2 regions of the Microbacterium sp. LMI1-1-1.1 genome follow, and region 2 is predicted to be linked to the other one. Evidence: predicted binding sites of a transcription regulator. Region 2 holds the regulator's gene; the other holds the start of a gene.
What was found. The regulator HrcA, encoded in region 2, represses chaperone genes, less so after heat shock. The targets are predictions, from matches to a motif close to TTNGCACTCGNNNNNNNCGAGTGCNAA.
Positions count from the first base shown of each region.

Region 1: the regulator HrcA is predicted to act here: its motif matches at 5,191-5,217, upstream of groL (chaperonin GroEL).

Region 1 covers NZ_JBFPNN010000001.1:144,368-154,281, reverse strand. The annotation lists gene MRBLMI1_RS00730 (DNA repair helicase XPB) at 1-749, shown strand, start outside; gene MRBLMI1_RS00725 (response regulator transcription factor) at 819-1,511, shown strand; gene MRBLMI1_RS00720 (sensor histidine kinase) at 1,646-3,319, shown strand; gene groL (chaperonin GroEL) at 3,535-5,154, opposite strand; gene MRBLMI1_RS00710 (cold-shock protein) at 5,326-5,529, opposite strand; gene MRBLMI1_RS00705 (LytR C-terminal domain-containing protein) at 5,753-6,340, opposite strand; gene MRBLMI1_RS00700 (DUF3263 domain-containing protein) at 6,403-6,657, opposite strand; gene MRBLMI1_RS00695 (DUF2332 family protein) at 6,667-7,659, opposite strand; gene msrB (peptide-methionine (R)-S-oxide reductase MsrB) at 7,734-8,153, shown strand; gene MRBLMI1_RS00685 (nitroreductase family protein) at 8,150-8,719, shown strand; gene MRBLMI1_RS00680 (DMT family transporter) at 8,761-9,699, opposite strand; gene MRBLMI1_RS00675 (alpha-amylase family protein) at 9,904-9,914, shown strand, end outside.
Region 2 covers NZ_JBFPNN010000001.1:720,295-730,208, reverse strand. The annotation lists gene MRBLMI1_RS03420 (16S rRNA (uracil(1498)-N(3))-methyltransferase) at 1-421, opposite strand, end outside; gene dnaJ (molecular chaperone DnaJ) at 424-1,545, opposite strand; gene hrcA (heat-inducible transcriptional repressor HrcA) at 1,597-2,637, opposite strand; gene hemW (radical SAM family heme chaperone HemW) at 2,773-3,990, opposite strand; gene MRBLMI1_RS03400 (DUF1990 family protein) at 3,990-4,634, opposite strand; gene lepA (translation elongation factor 4) at 4,688-6,532, opposite strand; gene MRBLMI1_RS03390 (alpha/beta fold hydrolase) at 6,747-7,475, shown strand; gene rpsT (30S ribosomal protein S20) at 7,591-7,851, shown strand; gene holA (DNA polymerase III subunit delta) at 8,050-9,087, opposite strand; gene MRBLMI1_RS03375 (ComEC/Rec2 family competence protein) at 9,084-9,914, opposite strand, start outside.

The DNA.
Region 1 (9,914 bases), 580 kb from region 2:
ACCTGCTGCCCGCGCCCGTGTTCAAGCTCACGGCGGACCTGCAGGCGCGGCGCCGTCTCGGCCTGACGGCGACCCTGGTGCGCGAGGACGGACGCGAGGGCGACGTCTTCAGCCTCATCGGCCCCAAGCGCTTCGACGCACCGTGGAAGGAGATCGAGGCCCAGGGCTTCATCTCCCCCGCCGCCTGCTACGAGGTGCGCATCGACCTCCCGGCCGGCGAGCGCCTCGAGTACGCCGCCGCCGCGGATGAGGAGCGGTACCGCCTGGCCGCCACCGCCCCGGCCAAGATCGACGTCGTGCGCCGGCTCGTGGACCGACACCCCGGGGAGCGCGTCCTCGTCATCGGGCAGTACCTCGACCAGATCGACGAGCTGGCCGAGGCGCTGAACGCCCCGAAGATCACCGGCTCGACCCCCGTGTCGGAGCGGGAGGAGCTGTTCCAGGCCTTCCGCGTGGGCGAGATCTCCCTGCTCATCGTGTCGAAGGTCGCGAACTTCTCGGTCGACCTGCCCGAGGCGTCCGTGGCCATCCAGGTCTCCGGCTCGTTCGGCTCGCGCCAGGAGGAGGCCCAGCGTCTCGGGCGCCTGCTGCGCCCCAAGCAGTCGGGGCACACCGCGAGCTTCTACACGCTGATCGCCCGCGACACCGTGGACCAGGACTTCGCGCAGAACCGGCAGCGGTTCCTCGCCGAGCAGGGCTACGCGTACACGATCCTGGATGCCGACGGGATCGAGGCCGTCGCCGCCTGACCCATAGCAGGGCGCGGCGTTTCGTGCGATATCCAGCGGTTCCCTGGGTGCAGTCACGATAATGAGCACATGACTGCACCGCGCATCCTCGTTGTGGACGACGAACCGAACATCCGCGACCTGCTGATCACGAGCCTGCGTTTCGCCGGGTTCCATGTCCGGGCCGTGAGCAACGGCGCGCAGACGATCTCGGCGGTCCTCGAGGAGGAACCGGACCTGATCGTGCTCGACGTGATGCTGCCGGACATGAACGGCTTCAGCGTCACGAAGCGTCTGCGCGGGGCCGGATACACGGCGCCGATCCTCTTCCTCACGGCGAAGGACGAGACGGAGGACAAGATCACGGGCCTGAACGCCGGCGGCGACGACTACGTCACCAAGCCGTTCAGCCTCGACGAGATCGTCGCGCGCATCCAGGCGATCCTCCGCCGCACGATGCAGGCCGACGAGGAGTCGGTCATCCGCACCGGCGAGCTGACGATGGACCAGGACACGCACGACGTGAGCGTCGGCGACGTCTCGATCGACCTCAGCCCGACGGAGTTCAAGCTCCTGCGGTACCTCATGCTGAACCCGAACCGCGTGCTGTCGAAGGCGCAGATCCTCGACCACGTCTGGGAGTACGACTTCAACGGCGACGCCGGCATCGTGGAGAGCTACATCTCCTACCTGCGCCGCAAGATCGACCCGCACTCCTCCGAGCCGCTCATCCAGACCAAGCGCGGCTTCGGCTACATGCTCAAGTCCGGTAAGAGCGCCTGAGCCGGGAGGCTCCCCTGTCGCATTCCGACGACGCCCTGACACGCTGGTGGCGTGCGCTGAGCCTCCGGGCCAAGGTCACCGGCGTCACCGTCACGCTCCTGGCGGTCGGGCTGTTCGCGGCGGGGATCGGCACGATGGTGTTCCTGCGCACGACGCTCGTGAACAGCCTGGACGAGCAGCTCGGCCAGCAGGCGGCCAGCAGCGTCGCGAGCAGCGTCTTCACCTGGTCGGAGGTGGACGGCGAGGTCGCCTTCACGCAGGTCGACAACGTCGCGCAGATCGGCTCGATGGTCGCGGTCTACGGGCCGCCGGACGGGGAGCGCAAGGCGTTCTACAACGGCACCAACGCCAAGGGTCTGCCGCAGCTGCCCGAGACGTACCCGCTCGAGCAGATGTACCTCGACCTCGGCAAGCGGATCGATCTGGAGAACCCGGACACGGGTGAGCACTTCCTCGCCCGCGTCGACCTGCTGACGATCAACGGGACCGTCTACACGCAGATGGTGATCCAGCCGCTGGCCCCCACCGATCGCATCGTCGCGGCGTACGTCGGCATCTACGGCTTCGTCGCGCTGCTGATCCTCATCGCCAGTGCCCTCCTGACGCGCTGGCTGGTGACGTTGACATTCCGCAGCCTGGGCCAGGTGGAGACGACGGCCATGGACATCGCCGCGGGCGACTTCAGCCAGCGCCTCACCGACATCGTGCCCGGCACCGAGGTGGGACGCCTCAAGACCGCCATCAACGCCATGCTCACGCGCATCGACGGCGCCCTCGGGCAGCGCGACGCGACCGTCCGGCAGATGCGGCGCTTCATCGGCGACGCCAGCCACGAGCTGCGGACGCCGCTCGTGACGATGCGCGGGTACGCGGAGCTGTACCGCATGGGCGCGATCCGCTCCGAGCAGGACGTGTCGCAGTCGATGGAGCGCATCGAGAAGGAGGCGATCCGGATGGGCGCGCTCGTCGAGGACCTCCTCGCGCTCGCGCGCCTGGACGAGCGCCGCGACGTCACGATCATCCCATTGGACCTGCGACCGATCGCGCGCGACGCCGCGCTCGACGTCCGCGCCGCCGCCCCGCAGCGCGAGGTGACGGTGGACGACACGACGACGCGCGACGCCGTCGTGCTGCCGGTCATGTCGCTCGACGGCTCGGCGCTCCCGGCATCCGATTCCCGCGACACCCCGGCGGAGGAGGGTCCCGCGCCCCGCCGGCGGCCCGCGCCGGCGACCTCGGCGATGGCGATCGCCCGGCTGTCCCGGTTCCGCCGTCGCCCCAAGGAGAACGGCGAGACCGGCCCGGTCGACGCGCCCGCGTCGGGGAGCGGGACCTCTCCGGGGATCCTGGGCGCGCCCCGCCCGGCCCCCATCGTCCTCGGCGACGAGAACCGCGTGCGACAGGTCGTCACGAACCTCCTCGGCAACGCGCGGCGCTTCACGCCCGACGACTCCCCCATCGGCCTGAGGGTGGGAGTGGATGCCGCCGCCGACATGGGATGGATCGAGATCATCGACCACGGCGAGGGCGTGCCGGAGCAGATCCGCGAGCAGATCTTCCAGCGGTTCTGGCGGGCGGACACGTCCCGCACCCGCGAGACCGGCGGGTCCGGGCTGGGCCTGTCGATCGTGGCATCCATCGTCGACCTGCTGCACGGCACGGTCGAGGTCGTCGACACCCCGGGCGGAGGGGCGACGTTCCGCGTCTCGCTGCCGCTCGCGCACCGCCGCGAGGCCGCCGAGCACGCGTCGATCGAGACGCAGCCGCTGGAGCGCCTGCCCGAGGACGCCCCGCCCCCGCAGGCCTGACCCCGCGCTCTCCCCCGCCGCGTCGCTCCCGCCGTGTCGCGCTGCCCGCACGGGCGCTGACATGGCGCAGATGCACGCGGAACGCCCCGCGGGGCGTACATCTGCGACACCTCACGGCCCTGCGGCGGGCGCGCTGACCCGGCCCGGCGACACCGTCCCGAAACGGCAGAACGCCCCCTCCCGGAGGAGGGGGCGTTCAGAACCTCAGGCGTGGATCAGAAGTCCATGCCACCCGTCGGGTCACCGGCGGGGGCGGGGTTCTTCTCCGGCTTGTCGGCGACGACGGCCTCGGTCGTGAGGAACAGACCGGCGATCGACGCGGCGTTCTGCAGAGCCGAGCGGGTCACCTTGGCGGGGTCGATGATGCCCTGTGCGAACAGGTCACCGTACTCGCCGGTCGCGGCGTTGAGGCCGTGGCCCACGGGCAGCTCCGAGACCTTGTTCGCGACGACACCGGGCTCGAGACCGGCGTTGAGCGCGATCTGCTTGAGCGGGGCCTCGATGGCGACCTTGACGATGTTCGCGCCGGTGGCCTCGTCACCCGAGAGCTCGAGGTTGGCGAGAGCGGTCTTGCCGGCCTGGATGAGCGCGACGCCACCACCGGCGACGACACCCTCTTCCACAGCAGCCTTGGCGTTGCGCACGGCGTCCTCGATGCGGTGCTTGCGCTCCTTGAGCTCGACCTCGGTCGCGGCTCCGGCCTTGATGACGGCGACGCCACCGGCGAGCTTGGCGAGGCGCTCCTGGAGCTTCTCGCGGTCGTAGTCGCTGTCGGTGTTCTCGATCTCGCGACGGATCTGGGTCACGCGACCCTCGATCAGCTCCGACTCACCGGCACCCTCGACGATCGTGGTCTCGTCCTTGGTGATGATGACCTTGCGCGCACGGCCGAGCAGGTCGACGGTCGCGTTCTCGAGCTTGAGGCCCACCTCTTCGGTGATGACCTGGCCGCCGGTGAGGATCGCGATGTCCTGCAGCTGCGCCTTGCGACGGTCGCCGAAGCCGGGAGCCTTGACGGCGACCGACTTGAAGATGCCGCGGATCTTGTTCAGCACCAGGGTCGCGAGCGCCTCGCCCTCGACGTCCTCGGCGATGATGAGGAGCTCCTTGCCCTCCTGGATCACCTTGTCGACGATCGGCAGAAGGTCCTTGATGTTCGAGATCTTCTGGTTGGCGATCAGGATGTAGGGGTCCTCGAAGACCGCCTCCTGACGCTCGGGGTCGGTGACGAAGTAGGGGTTGATGTACCCCTTGTCGAAGCGCATGCCCTCGGTGAGCTCGAGCTCGGTGCCGAAGGTGTTCGACTCCTCGACGGTGACGACGCCTTCCTTGCCCACCTTGTCGATGGCCTCGGCGATGAGCTCGCCGATCGCGGGGTCGGCGGCGGAGATCGACGCGGTCGCGGCGATCTGCTCCTTGGACTCGACCTCCTTGGCGGAGGCGAGGAGCTCGTCGGTGACGGCCTTGACGGCCTTCTCGATGCCCTTCTTGAGCGAGATGGGGTCGGCGCCGGCCGCGACGTTGCGCAGGCCCTCGCGCACGAGCGCCTGAGCGAGGACGGTCGCGGTGGTGGTTCCGTCACCGGCGACGTCGTCGGTCTTCTTGGCGACCTCCTTGACCAGCTCGGCGCCGATCTTCTCGTACGGGTCGTCGAGCTCGATCTCCTTGGCGATCGAGACACCGTCGTTCGTGATCGTGGGGGCGCCCCACTTCTTCTCGAGCACGACGTTGCGACCGCGGGGGCCCAGGGTCACCTTGACGGCGTCGGCCAGCGTGTTGAGGCCGCGCTCGAGACCGCGACGGGCCTCTTCGTCGAAAGCGATGATCTTTGCCATAAGTGTGTCGTCCCTCCCGGACGGATGAACCAGATTTTGGCACTCGACGAAAGCGAGTGCTAACTCATTCTGGCACTCGCCCCTAGGGAGTGCAAGCCGCGCCACGCGGGCGGACGACGACGCCGCGGCATCCTGTTCCGGATGCCGCGGCGTCGAGGTGAGGGTCGGGAGTCAGGCGGTCAGGCGCACCGACTCGGCCTGCGGGCCCTTCTGCCCGGTGCCGATGGTGAACTCCACCGACTGGCCCTCCTCGAGGACACGGAACCCCGACATCTCGATGTTCGAGTAGTGCACGAAGACATCCTGACCGTCTGCGACGGTGATGAATCCGAAACCCTTCTCGGCGTTGAACCATTTGACGGTGCCCTGCGTCATGCGAATCTCCTGTTGCTGAACGACGAGGTCATCGTATGCACGCACAGGCGCCCCGAACCGGGCCGGAAGGCCATTGTTGACGCGGGTGCCGCGAGAGATTTACCGCCCCGAAACACGGGGCCTCGCCCGAGGGGGTGAGAGGGATGCCAGGGCCCTTCCGGCCGCTGGAGGTCGACGGTCGACGCCCCTCTCCCCGGTCGCGACGGACGTGCGGGGCTCCCGCTCAGGCGGCCGGCGCCGCGGGGACGCGATCGAGCCCGATGACGACGACGAGCTGTCTCGTCTGCGCCTCGTCGTCGGGGGTGTTGGGGTCGTCCGCGGGCTGCAGGAAGTCGTTCTGCGCGATCTCCGCACCGCCGATGGCCTGCGCCAGGCCGAGCGCCGCCGCCTCGTCCTCCGGACGGACGTAGTAGACGGTCGTCGTCGCGAAGTCCGTGCTGTCGGAGTCGCCCGTCACCACGGTGTCGCCCGACCACCCGGCGGCGACGATCTGGTCGCGCAGCTGGGTGGCGAGCCCGTCCTGGCCGGTGCCGTTGAGCACGACGACCGAGAACGACGTGTCGACCACCCCCGCCACGGTGGGGGTCGGCGCGGGCTGCGCGATGCTGTCGTCCCCGCCCAGCGAGATGCGGCCGGAGGCGACGAGCGTGCCGAAGATCCCCACGGCGATGAGCACGACGGTCAGGACCGCCGCCCAGAGGAAGACCATCCAGCCGCGGAGCCCCGGGTTCTCGGCGCGGTGGGCGCCGACGCGTCCGGAGTCCGTCGACAGGTCGTCGAACCGATCCCGAGGGAAAGTCGATCTGGCCATTGGACGATGCTATCGGTCGTGCCTACGGGCGCCCGTCGCGCCCCGATCCGCGCGTGCGGTCGTCATCGCGCCGCGGTTCGACCGAGACGGGCCTCGCGCGACGCGGCCGCACCGTCGCGGGCGCGCCGGAGCCGGCGGACGAGCATGGGATCGGCCGCGAGGGCGTCGGCCGTGTCGATCAGCCGACCGAGCAGCTGGTAGTAGCGCGCCGGGGCGAGGCCGAACTCCGCGCGGATCGCCTCCTCCTTGGCACCGCCGTGCCGACGCCACTCCGCCTCGAAGGCGAGGAAGGCGCGGTCGCGGTCTGTCAGAGGCACGCTCCGACGCTACTGCGGCGAGGGAGAGGATCCCGGATGCCACGCCACCGACGCCCCAAGCGGGTCGACGGCCGCGAGCACCTGCCCGTCGAGGGCGAGAGCGAACCCGCCCGGCCACGTGTCGGCGACGGGGGCGAGCCCGTCGTGCAGGCCGACGGGGTCGATCGTGATCCACCGGCCCGCCGCCCGCGCCGCTGCGACGACGTCCGCCCGGTGCGGAGCGGGGACGTGCGGGAGGACCCCTGGCGTCGTCACGACGAGAGTGGCACCGGCCGGTGCGAGCGCGGCCAGCTCCGGCAGAGCCGCCGCGCCGTCGCCGCGGACGAGGAGCGGCGGGTCCGCCGCGGCGATGTCCAGAGCCGCCTCGACGCGTTCGCGTCGCCCCGTCTCCCCCGGCCACACCAGACCCGTGAGCCAGGCCCGCGTGTCCGCCACCCGCGGGTCGAGCGGGTTCAGGTCGATGCCGGCCCGCCAGACGACCTCCGGCAGCCGCAGCGCCGGCTCGCCGGAGAGGACGGCCTCCAGCACGACGGGGCTCTCCCCGCCGGGCGGGTCGAGTCGGCGCACCCGCCCGTCGGCGGCCGTGTAGCGGTACGAGTAGCGGTCGGGATACAGGCACAGGCCCGCGCTCGCCCCGACCTCCAGCAGGGCGATCGGCCCGGGGATGAGCGCGAGGGCGGGCAGCAGCGCCGCGCAGCGCAGCGGCTCGTTCGTCTGCACGCTGCGCCCCGCGCACTCCGCCCCGACCTCGTCCGCGTGACGGCGCACCCACTCCGCCCAGGCGCCGAGGTCGTCCTCCGGAGCCCCGAGCAGCCGCATGACCGCGAAGACCAGCGGGGGTTGACGACGGTTCGCCGGCACGGCGGTCAGCGCCTCGGCGAGCCCGCGGTCGTCGGCGATCGCCTGCGCCCACGCGCCGTACAGCACCGACCGGCCGGGGGCCTCGTCGCGCGCGAAGCGCGCGAACCGCGCGGCGACCGCGGTCGCGGCATCCATGTCCATCCGGCGATTATGCCGTCGGTGCGCCTCCGCCCGACGCGAGACGAGAGAATGGTCGTCGGAGAAAGGAAGTCCCCATGTCTTACGCCGTCGAGAAGTCCGACGACCAGTGGCGTGCCGAGCTCACGCCCGAGCAGTACGCGGTGCTCCGCCAGGCCGGAACCGAGCGCGCGTGGACCGGTGAGCTGCTCGACGAGAGCCGCGCCGGCCTGTACACCTGCGCCGCCTGCGGCGCGGAGCTGTTCCAGAGCGGGACGAAGTTCGACTCGCACTGCGGGTGGCCGAGCTTCTACGAGTCGGTCCGCCCCGAGGCGGTCGAGCTCATCGAGGACAACAGCCACGGCATGCAGCGCACCGAGGTCCGCTGCGCCAACTGCGGCTCGCACCTGGGGCACGTCTTCCCCGACGGCTTCGGCACCCCGACCGGTGACCGGTACTGCATGAACTCGCTGTCGCTGAACTTCGCCCCCGCCGACGCCCCCGCGAACGAGGCATGAGCGCCCTCGAGGCGATGCGCGACCGGCGCTCCTGGTCGAAGGTCACCGACGAGGCGCCCACCGGACCGGAGCTCGAGGCGTTCGTCGCCGCGGCCGGTCGCGTCGCCGACCACAAGTCGCTCCGTCCCTGGCGTCTCATCGAGATCCGCGGCGCCGACCGCGATGTCCTGGCCCGCGCGCTGAACAAGGCCGACGGCAAGAAGGGCTACTCCTCCAAGCCCCGTCGCGCGCCGCTCATCATCGCGGTCGTGGCCGACCTCGGCTCGAAGAAGATCCCCGCCTGGGAGCAGGAGGCCGTGGCATCCGGTGTCGCGCACATGCTCAGCCTCGCGCTCGACGAGGCGGGCTTCGGCGTGTTCTGGCGCACCGACGACAACACCCGCAGCAAGGCCCTCGCCAAGGCGCACGGCCTGTCGAAGTCCGAGGTGCTCCTCGGCTGGCTGTACGTGGGCGGCAAGCCCCCGCGGTCGCGTCCCGTCCGCCGGAAGACGGTGGATGCCGCGAAGCACCTGTCCCGGATGCCGTCCGGCCGCCGCCGGTCGAAGAAGAGCGTCGACGCGGGCTGACGCGCTTCGCCGGGCGACCGGCGCGCCGGCGACCGCCCGGTTCAGCCGCGGCGGCGCCAGGGCACGGCCGCGACCGCCACCCCCGCGATCGCCACGGCGGCGGCGATGATCGCCACGAGCGTGGAGGGCGCGGCGGGGGCGGGCCACAGCGCGTCGAGCACGACCGAGGTGGCGAGCAGCCCCACGACGGAGCCGAGGCCGAGCAGGAGCACGCCGGTGCGGCGCACCACGATCGCGGACAGGAAGATGTACGTCACCCCGACGGCGCCGCCGAGGTAGAGCCACGGCTCGGGCGGGAGGGCGTCGGGGAGGCCGGTGAAGGCCGCGCGCACGACGGCCGCAAGAAGCAGGACGGCCGTCCCGCCGATGAAGTTGACCAGGGTGGCGGTCAGGGGGCTCTCGACGCGGACGCGCAGGCGCCCGTTCGTCCCCTGCTGCCAGGCGACGCCCGCACCGGCGATCGCGGGGACGATGAGCATCCAGACGGGCACGCCGCGGACGTCGTCCCCCGCGAGGCAGACCACGACACCGGCGATGGCCAGCAGTGCGCCGACGAGACGCCCCGGGGTGACGGGCACGACGCCGGCCGGCCCGTAGCCGACCCGGTCGAGCACGAGACCGCCGGCGGTCTGGCCCGCGACGAAGCCGACGGTGAACAGGGCCACTCCGATCGTCGCGACCGTCAGTCCCTGGCTGGCGACGGTGAAGGCGCCGACGAGCCCGCCCAGGAGCATCCACGGCGGGATGCGACGGTCCCGGATGCCGCCCACCAGACGGCCGAATCCGCGGCGCCCCTCGGGGACGAGGGCGGACAGGACGATGAGGATGAGCAGCCCGGAGCCGAACGAGATGACCCCGGAGTAGATGCCGTCGCCGATCTCGGCGCCGAGCGTGCCGTTGATCCGGGCCTGCAGCGCGGTGAGGGCGCCGATGAGGACCGCGCCGAGCACGGCGATGCCGACCGTCCGACGCTCGTCCACCGGCTGTCCTTCCCGGCCGCTGCACGCGCGAGGGCCATCGAGAATGCTACGGCCCAGGCGGCTCTCGTCCGTCGCGACGGTCTCTCGCAGAAAGCGTCCGCGCTCGCAGGATCTCGCCCGGATCCTGCGCGTTTCGCGTGATTCTGCGAGGAACGGGTCGCCGCGGGACGTCTCCGCGCGTTGAAGTCGCCGCGGAGGGCGTCGATGCGCCAGGG
Region 2 (9,914 bases):
CCTGCTTCGCCGCCTCGCGGACGATCGTCCGCCAGCGGGCGAGGCCCTTCTCGGCCTTGGCGTCCCACCGGGACACGCTGCGCGCGGCCTGCCACGGCACGATGGCGTCCACGCCCAGCTCGGTCGCGGCCTGCACGGCGAGCTCGTCGCGGTCGCCCTTGGCCAGCGCCTGCACGAGCACGATGCGCGGCGCTGAGGCCGGCACCTCGGTGCGGCCGGTCACACGCACGTCGACCTGCTTCGGCGTGGCCGCCGTGACGACTCCCTCGAGCCACACGCCGCGGCCGTCGCCGAGGGTCACCGCCTCGTCGACGCGGACGCGCCGGACCGCGGCGGCGTGGTGCGCCTCCGCGCCCGTGAGGGCGATGTCGTCGCCCGGTCGCGCCGCGGCGGCGTCGTCGGTGACGAAGTGCAGCGCCATGCTCAGTGCCGGAAGCGGTCGCGGAACTTCGAGAACATGCCCTGCTGGTGCTCGGCCAGGCGCGGCTTCGGGGCCTTGGTGCGCTTGGCGAACTCCTCGATGAGGGCGCGCTCCTTGTGATCGAGACGCGTGGGCGTCACCACGTGCACGCCGACCTTGAGGTCGCCGCGCTGGGAGCCGCGCAGCGGGGTGATGCCGCGTCCCTTGATGGTCAGGACGTCGCCGGACTGCACGCCGGCGCGCACCTCTAGGTCGACGGAGCCGTCCAGCGACTCGATCGACGTGGTCGTGCCGAGGATCGCGTCGGGCATCGAGACCTCGAGCGTGGCGACGAGGTCGTCGCCCTCGCGGCTGAAGGCGTCGTGGGCGGCCACGGTGATCTCGATGTAGAGGTCGCCGTTCGGGCCGCCGGCGGGGCCGACCTCGCCGGAGCCCGGGAGCTGAAGGCGCAGGCCTGACTCGACACCGGCGGGGATGTCGACCGACACCGTGCGGCGGGCGCGGACCCGGCCCTGCCCCTGGCACGTGCCGCAGGGGTAGGGGATCGTCGTGCCGTGACCGTGGCACACGGTGCAGGGCTGGCTGGTGACGACGTTGCCGAGCAGGCTCCGCACGGTGCGCTGCACGTGGCCGCTGCCATGGCAGATGTCGCAGGTGACCTCGCTGGTGCCGGGCTGGGTGCACGAGCCCTGGCAGGTCTCGCACAGCACGGCCGTGTCGACCTCGAGGTCGCGATGGACGCCGAACACGACGTCGCCGAGGTCGAGGGTGACGCGCACGAGCGCGTCCTGGCCGCGCTCCCGGCGGGACCGGGGACGCGCGCCGCGCCCGCCGCCGCCCTGGGCGCCGCCGAAGAACGTCTCGAAGATGTCGCTGAAGCCGCCGAACCCGGCCGCTCCCCCACCGCCGAACGGGCTTTGATCGCCGCCCATGTCGTAGCGGCGGCGCTGGTCGGGGTCGCTCAGCACGTCGTAGGCATGGGTGACGAGCTTGAAGCGCTCGGACGCGTCCTCGCCGGGGTTCACGTCGGGGTGCAGCTCGCGTGCCAGACGGCGGTACGCGCGCTTGATGTCGTCGGGGCTGGCGTCGCGCGCGACGCCGAGGACCTCGTAATGGTCAGCCACAGTCGCCTTCCTGTCCGCGGGTGCGGGTGTCGTCGTCGGTCGGGATGCTCGTCAGCGCGCGCTGTCGTCGTCTTCGAGCAACCGGGTGAGATAGTGCGCGACGGCGCGGACCGCCGCGAGGTTGGAGGAGTAGTCCATCCGGGTCGGGCCGAGCAGGCCCACCCGGGCGCCGCCCGCGGCGCCGTCGTAGCGGCTCGCGAGGACGGAGGCCTCGACGAGGCCGAAGGGCTCGTTCTCGCGGCCGATGCTGGCCGAGAGGCCCTGGTCGTCCGCGACCATCTCGCTCATGAGGCGCAGCAGCGTCACCTGCTCCTCGATGGCCTCCAGCAGCGGGTAGATGCTGCCGCGGAAGTCCTGCTCGCGCTTGGCGAGGGTGGCCGCACCGGCCATGACGAGCCGGTCCTGTCGGAAGCCCTCGAGCTCCTCGGCGACGACCCGGAGCACGGCGTCGACGATCTGGTCGAGCGGCATGCCCGCCCGGGTCGGCTCGGCGAGGTGTGCGGCGACCCGCTGCACGGCCGTTCCGACACTGTGCCCGACGAGCAGGGCGCCGATGCGGGAGCGCAGCTGGATGACGTCGTTCTCGTCGGGCTCGTGCCCCACGAGCGCGATGCGCTGCGAGACCCGGCCGGTGTCGGTGACGATGATGACGAGCACCCGCGGTCCGCCCAGGGCGACGAGCTCGACGTGGCTGACGTTGGCCCGGGCGAACGACGGGTACTGCACGATCGCGACCTGGCCGGTCAACTGGGTGAGCGCCCGGACCGTGCGCGCGAGCAGGTCGTCGAGGTCGCCGGCGCCGTCGAGGAACGAGGTGATGGCGCTGCGCTGCGCGCCCGAGAGCGGGCGGAGCTCGGCGAGGTGGTCGACGAACACCCGGTAGCCCTTGTCCGTCGGCACGCGTCCCGACGAGGTGTGCGGGGCGGCGATGAGCTCCTCGTCCTCGAGCAGGGCCATGTCGTTGCGGATGGTGGCCGCCGAGACGCCGAACGCGTGCCGTTCGACGATCGCCTTGCTGCCGACCGGCTCGCGCGTGTCGACGTAGTCCTGCACGATCGCACGGAGCACCTGCAGGCCGCGTTCAGATACCACGCTCCGCTCCTTCCTGCTGGCACTCCGCTGACGGGAGTGCCAATTCTAATCGATGCCCCCGCCCCGGCGCCTCGGACGCGCGCAGACGCGGCGACGTGTCCCATTCCGCGCGCCTGGCGTGGGAGCGCGACCGGCTCAGACCGTCAGCGCGCGGACGACGGCATCGGCCAGCAGGCGACCGCGCCGGGTGAGCACGATCCGCCCCCGCACGGCGTCGCCGCCCTCGATGAGCCCGTCCGCGATGAGGGCGGCGACGGCGCGGCGGCCCTCCCCCTGCACCTCCGAGACGGCGAGACCCTCGCGGATGCGGCTGCGCAGCAGCACCGACTCCAGGCGCCGGGCCTCCTCGTCGGGCCGCTCGCGCGCGGCGGCCGGTGACTCCCCCGCCGCGAGCCGCTGGGCGTAGGCGGCGGGGTGCTTGACGTTCCACCAGCGCAGACCGCCGACGTGGCTGTGCGCGCCGGGACCGAAGCCCCACCAGTCCGTCCCGCGCCAGTAGGCGAGGTTGTGGCGTGAGCGGTGATCGACCCCGCGCGACCAGTTCGAGACCTCGTACCAGTCGTATCCGGCCGCGGCGAGGAGGTCGTCGGCCAGCTCGTACATGTCGGCCTGGAGGTCGTCGTCCGGCATCGGCACGAGCCCCGAGCGGATCTGGCGGGCCAGTTTGGTGCCGTCCTCGATGATGAGGGCGTACGCGGAGATGTGGTCGGGCTGCAGCGCCACCGCCGTCTCCAGCGAGGCGCGCCAGTCCTCCAGCGACTCCCCCGGTGCGCCGTAGATGAGGTCGAGCGACACGTCGAGCCCGGCGCCGCGCGCGGCGGCCACCGCGGTCGCGACGTTGGCGGGGTCGTGGGTGCGGTCGAGCACCGCCAGGACGTGCGGACGGGCGGACTGCATCCCGATCGACACGCGCGTCACCCCGGCGGCGGCCAGCGTGGCGGCCACCGCGTCGTCCAGCGTGTCCGGGTTCGCCTCCACGGTGACCTCGGCCCCCTCGACGACCCCGAACTCCGCCCGCACCGCGTCCAGCATGCGCGCGAGGTCGCCCGGGGGCAGGAGCGTGGGCGTGCCGCCCCCGAAGAAGACGGTGGATGCCATGCGTCTCGGGCCCGCGGCATCCATCACCCGTCCCGCGAGGCGAACCTCGTGCGCGAGCGTGTCGGCGAACTCGTTCTGACGGGCGCCGCGGAGCTCTCCGGAGGTGTAGGTGTTGAAGTCGCAGTAGCCGCAGCGGACGCGGCAGAACGGCACGTGCAGGTAGACGCCGAAGTCCGTCGAGGGATCGGCCGTGACGTCGGCCGGCAGCAGGCCGTCGGCCGGGGCCGGGTCGCCGAGCGGGAGGGGTCCGCCCATCAGGACGCGTACAGCGGCGAGATCGCCCGCAGGTAGCGCGTGAACAGCGCGCGGCGGCGTCGGCGTACCCGGCTCTTGAACAGGCGGTAGGTGGGGGCCGTGGGGCGGTCGAACGCGCGGACGATGAACCAGACCTCGTCGTTGTCGCGCCACTCCAGGACGAACAGCTCCTCGCCGCTGACGAGCGAGTGCCCGACCGTGCCGAGGATGTACCCGACGCGGCGGGGCTCCTCGATCACCGAGATGACCCTCAGCTCGGCGTCGGCCCGGTGGCCGTCGACCCGGCCGTGCAGGCGGACGCCCGCGCCGGCGCTCACGAACGGCGTGCCGTCCGCGTCGAAGCGCTGGTCGGCGTCGAGGCGGCTGGGAGCGACGGGTGCGCCCTCGGCGTCGAACGCGACGCCGGTGTAGCCGGGGCCGCCCGCCGGGCGCACGTCGCTGATGCGGAGGTCGCCGCCGCGGAGCGGACCCCAGGCCAGCAGCTGCTCGCTCGCGGCGGTGAAGCGCTCCTCGCCGCTGCCGATCCGCCAGGCGTCCTCGGCGGGGAGGGACTTCTCGGGCGGGTACTGCATGAGGTCGTGCGCCTGAGTGGCGCCGACCGCCGCGTAGTCGACGGTGTCGTCGGTGAAGCTCTGCCGGCGCATGGTTCCAGGGTACGTGTCGGGGCTGGGGGGAGGGTGGAGGGGCGGAGCCGGGGCTACTTCTTGCCGTCGACGTCGCCGGAGAGCGCGGCGATGAACGCCTCCTGGGGCACCTCGACGCGGCCGACCATCTTCATGCGCTTCTTGCCCTCCTTCTGCTTCTCGAGGAGCTTGCGCTTGCGGGTGATGTCACCGCCGTAGCACTTGGCGAGGACGTCCTTGCGGATGGCACGGATGTTCTCGCGCGCGATGATCCGCGCGCCGATGGCGGCCTGGATCGGCACCTCGAACTGCTGGCGCGGGATGAGCTTGCGCAGCCGCTCGGTCATCATCGTGCCGTAGCTGTACGCCTTCTCGCGGTGGACGATGGAGCTGAAGGCATCCACCTTCTCGCCCTGCAGGAGGATGTCGACCTTGACGAGGTCCGCGGTCTGCGAGCCGGCGGGCTCGTAGTCGAGGCTCGCGTAGCCCTGGGTGCGGCTCTTGAGGTGGTCGAAGAAGTCGAACACGATCTCGCCGAGGGGCATGTGATAGCGCAGCTCGACGCGGTCCTCGCTGAGGTACTCCATGCCGAGGAGGGTGCCGCGACGGGTCTGGCAGAGCTCCATCACGGTTCCGACGTAGTCCTTCGGAAGCAGGATGCCGACCTTGACGATCGGCTCCGACACCGAGGCGACGCGCCCGTCGGGGTACTCGCTGGGGTTCGTGACCGACACGGTCTCGCCGGTGTCGGTGGTGACCTCGTACGTCACCGACGGCGCGGTGGTGATGAGGTCGAGGCCGAACTCGCGGGAGAGGCGCTCGGTGATGATCTCGAGGTGGAGGAGGCCCAGGAAGCCGCAGCGGAAGCCGAAGCCGAGGGCGACGGAGGTCTCCGGCTCGTACTGCAGCGACGCGTCCGACAGCTTGAGCTTGTCGAGCGCCTCGCGGAGCTCCGCGTAGTCGCTGCCGTCGATCGGGTAGATACCCGAGAAGACCATGGGCTTCGGGTCCGTGTAGCCGGCCAGGGCCTCGGTGGCGGGCTTGCGGTGCGTCGTGATGGTGTCGCCGACCTTGGACTGGCGGACGTCCTTCACGCCGGTGATGAGGTAGCCGACCTCGCCGACGCCGAGCCCCTTGGTGGGCACCGGCTCGGGGCTGGACACGCCGATCTCGAGGGCCTCGTGCGTCGCGCCGGTCGACATCATCTGAATGCGCTCGCGCGGTTGCAGCGAGCCGTCGATCATGCGGACGTAGGTGACGACACCGCGGTAGGCGTCGTAAACGGAGTCGAAGATCATCGCGCGCGCCGGGGCGTCGGCCTGGCCGACCGGGGCGGGGATCTTCTCGACGATGAGGTCCAGCAGCTCCTCGACGCCCATTCCCGTCTTGCCGCTGACGCGCAGCACGTCCGCGGGGTCGCCGCCGATGAGGCCGGCGAGCTCTGCCGCGTACTTCTCGGGGTCGGCCGCGGGCAGGTCGATCTTGTTGAGGACCGGGATGATCGTCAGATCGTTCTCGAGCGCGAGGTAGAGGTTGGCGAGCGTCTGCGCCTCGATGCCCTGCGCGGCGTCGACGAGGAGGATCGCACCCTCGCACGCGGCGAGCGAGCGGCTGACCTCGTACGTGAAGTCGACGTGCCCGGGGGTGTCGATCATGTTCAGCGCGAAGGTGCCGTCGCTCGTGGCCCACGGCATCCGGACGGCCTGCGACTTGATGGTGATGCCGCGCTCGCGCTCGATGTCCATGCGGTCGAGGTACTGCGCCCGCATGTCGCGGTCGCTGACGACGCCGGTGATCTGCAGCATGCGATCGGCCAGCGTCGACTTGCCGTGGTCGATGTGGGCGATGATGCAGAAGTTGCGGATCTGCTCCGGCGGGGTGGCAGACGGCTCGAGGGGCTTCAGGGCGCGCGGTGACATGTTCCGTCGATTCTACGGTGGCGCGGCGACGTCGCCGTCCGCGGGCGTCGGGGCCGGCGGCATCCCGGCTCCTGTTTCGTCGCGCACGTCCGGCTCCCCGGTCGAGATCGCACGTCCCGCGCGAGCACCCACGGTCCGAGGGCGCACGAGCGTGTGCTCTCGGCCCGATCGTGCAATCTCGGCGTCTGCCGGGCGGGCTCTTACAGTGGATGCCATGGGTGGGGTCCAGGTCGTGTTCGTGCACGGCATCCGGACGTCGGCCACCATGTGGCGCGCGCAGGTCGCGCACCTCGCGCAGCGCGGCACGGCCGCCACGGCGGTCGACCTGCCCGGGCACGGCACGCGACGCGACGAGACCTTCACGCTCGAGGAGGCGTTCGCCACGATCGATCGGGCGGTCCGGGATGCCGCGGCCCGCGGCCCCGTCCTGCTCGTCGGGCACTCGATGGGCGGACTGCTCTGCATCGAGTACCTGGGGCGGGAGGACCGACCGCCGGTGGCCGCCTTCGTCGCCGCCTCGTGCACGTCGATCCCGCGCGGGGTCGGGCTGGCCGCGTACCGCTTCTTCGCGCGGCGGTTCGACAGCCTGCCGGATCGGGGGCTCGCGCTGACCAACCGGGTGCTCGATCGCACGCTGCCGCCCGAGACGCGCGAGGACTTCGGCGCGGGCGGTTACGCGTTCGACGCGCAGGACACGGCGCTGCGGAGCCTGTCCGTGCTGGACCTGCTCGCAGCGCTCGCGCGCATCGACGTGCCGCTGTGGTTCGTCAACGGCCAGTGGGACCAGCTGCGCGTCAACGAGCGCCTGTTCCTCCGTGTGGCCCGCGACGCCGAGCTGATCGTCGTGCCGCGGACGACCCACCTCGTGACCGCCATGCGGCCGCGCGTCTTCAACGCGCTGCTGGACGTGGCGCTCACCACGGTCGAGGCCTCGACCTGTTAGACTCGACTCTTGGCTTGCGTGTGGGGTTTTTCCCGACCTCCACGACCGCCGGTGCGGCGTCCCTCTACCGCTCGCCCGGCACTTCCAACACTCACTCAAACGAAAGACCGTCGACGTGGCGAACATCAAGTCGCAGATCAAGCGCAACAAGACCAACGAGAAGGCGCGCGAGCGCAACAAGGCCGTCAAGAGCGAGCTCAAGACCCACGTGCGCCGCACCCGTGAGGCCGTCCTGGCCGGTGACAAGGAGGCCGCCGAGAAGGCCCTCGCCACCGCGACCAAGAAGCTCGACAAGGCCGTGAGCAAGGGTGTCATCCACACCAACCAGGCCGCGAACCGCAAGTCGGCCATCGCGAAGTCGGTCGCCGCTCTCTGAGCCGCAGATCTCCGGAAGGCCCGTCCCGCATCGCGCGGGGCGGGCCTTCCGCCTTTTGCCGGGCGTTCGCGCGTGCGTGCGGCGGCTGAGCCTCACGCGCCGGGCTTCGGGGCGCCGTTTGTGCAGGGGGGGGTCGAGGATCACCCCGGTGCACTTCATGTGCCCCGGTCGGGAGGGGCGACGATCGGGAGGGTCGGGTCAGCCGGCGAAGGGCGCGCGCGTGGCGATGACCGTGATCATGCGCTCGAGCGCGAACACGGAGTCGCGTGACGCGCCCTTGACCTCGGCGTCGGCGCGCGCGGTGGCGTGGATGGCCATGCCGAGCGTCGCCTGGGTCCAGCCGACGAGGTCGCGGCGGGCGCGGTCCACCTGCCAGTCCTTCATCCCGAGGCGCGCGGCCAGCGCCGAGGACGACTCGCGGGTGCCGGCGACACGGGCCATCGTCCGGAGCTTCATGGCGACGGCGGCGACGAGCGGGACGGGGTCGGCTCCGGATGCCAAGGCGTGACGGAGCGCCAGCAGAGCCTCCCCGTAGCGGCCGGCGATGGCCGTGTCCGCCACCGTGAACGCCGAGATCTCGACGCGGCCGCCGTAGTAGCGCTCGACGACCTGTTCGGTCACGTCGCCGGGGACGTCGTTGATGAGCTGCTGGCACGCGGCCGCGAGCTCGGTGAGGTCGTCTGCGAAGGCGGAGACGAGGGCGCGGAGCGCGACCGGGGCGATGCGCTTCTTGGCGGCCTGGAACTCGCCCGCGGCGAAGTCGAACCGGTCGGAGTCGCGCTTGATCGCGGGGCACGCGATCTCGACGCCGCTGCCCTGGCCGGCGCGGATCGCGTCGAGCAGCTTCTTGCCGCGGACGCTGGCGCCGGTGTGACGGAGGACGACGGTCGCTCCCTCCTGCGGCTGCGACAGGTACGAGACGGCCTCGGCGAGGAACGTGTCGGAGCACTTCTCGACGCCGGCGACCCGCACGAGGCGCGGTTCGCCGAAGAGGGACGGCGACGTGACCGCGAGCAGGGTGCCGGCGGCGTAGTCGTCGGCGCGGACGTCGGTGACCTCGAGGCTGGGGTCCTCGCTCTTGAGGAAGTCGCGGACGCCCGCGATGGCCCGCTCCGCGCAGACCTCCTCGGGGCCGGACACGAGGACGATCGGCGCGGGCTGCGGGTTGCGCCACGGAAGCTGCGGGATGGCCGACTTCGTCTTCGCGGGGGCGGAGCGTCGAGGGGCCGGAGTCACTCCCCCAGCCTACCGACGCCCTCCGACACCGTCCTCGTCCGGCGGAGGGAGGACTCGTGCTCGCCGCGGGCGTGGCGGCGTCGTTCCGACGCGACCGGGGCGTGGGGTGCTCTCCGACGCGGCTCGGGCGGGGTGTCGCCGGGAGCGCGGTCGCGCCACAGGACGAGGCGGTCCTGCTCGTCGAGCCAGGCCGCGAGGTGGCCGTCGACGTCGGTCCGGCCGGTCGTCGTCCCCAGGGACGCGAGGGTCGACAGGAGCGTGGCCGTGGGATGGCCGTAGGTGTTGTCCGCGCCGACGCCGATGAAGGCGACCTCGGGGGCGAGTCGGCGGTACAGATCGGGGTCCTGATCGGCGCTGCCGTGGTGGGACACCTTGACGATGCGGACATGCGGGACGTCCACGCGGCGGCCGAGCGCGGCCTGCGGCCGCTTCCCGAGGTCGCCGAGGAGCACCATGCGCGGAAAGCCCGGTCCGGTGACCTCGACGACGACGCTGGCGTCGTTCCCGGGCTCTTGGGCTTCGACCGGCCAGAGGACGGTCCAGCGGGTGTCGCCGACGACGCCCGCGTCGCCGATCGCGGCCCGGTGCATCGCCGCTCCCCCGTCCGCAAGACGTCGTAGCAGGCTCTCGTCCCTTCCGTCGGCGGGCGGACCGTGCAGGACGCGGTCGACCCGCCCCACCACAGCGGCGCTTCCGCCCACGTGGTCGAGGTCGAAATGGGTCAGGACGAGCAGGTCGAGGCGGTCCACGCCGAAACGACCGAGGCAGCTCGTGAGGAGCTCCGCGTCCGGCCCGGTGTCGACGAGCGCGACGGCGTTCCCGCTCCG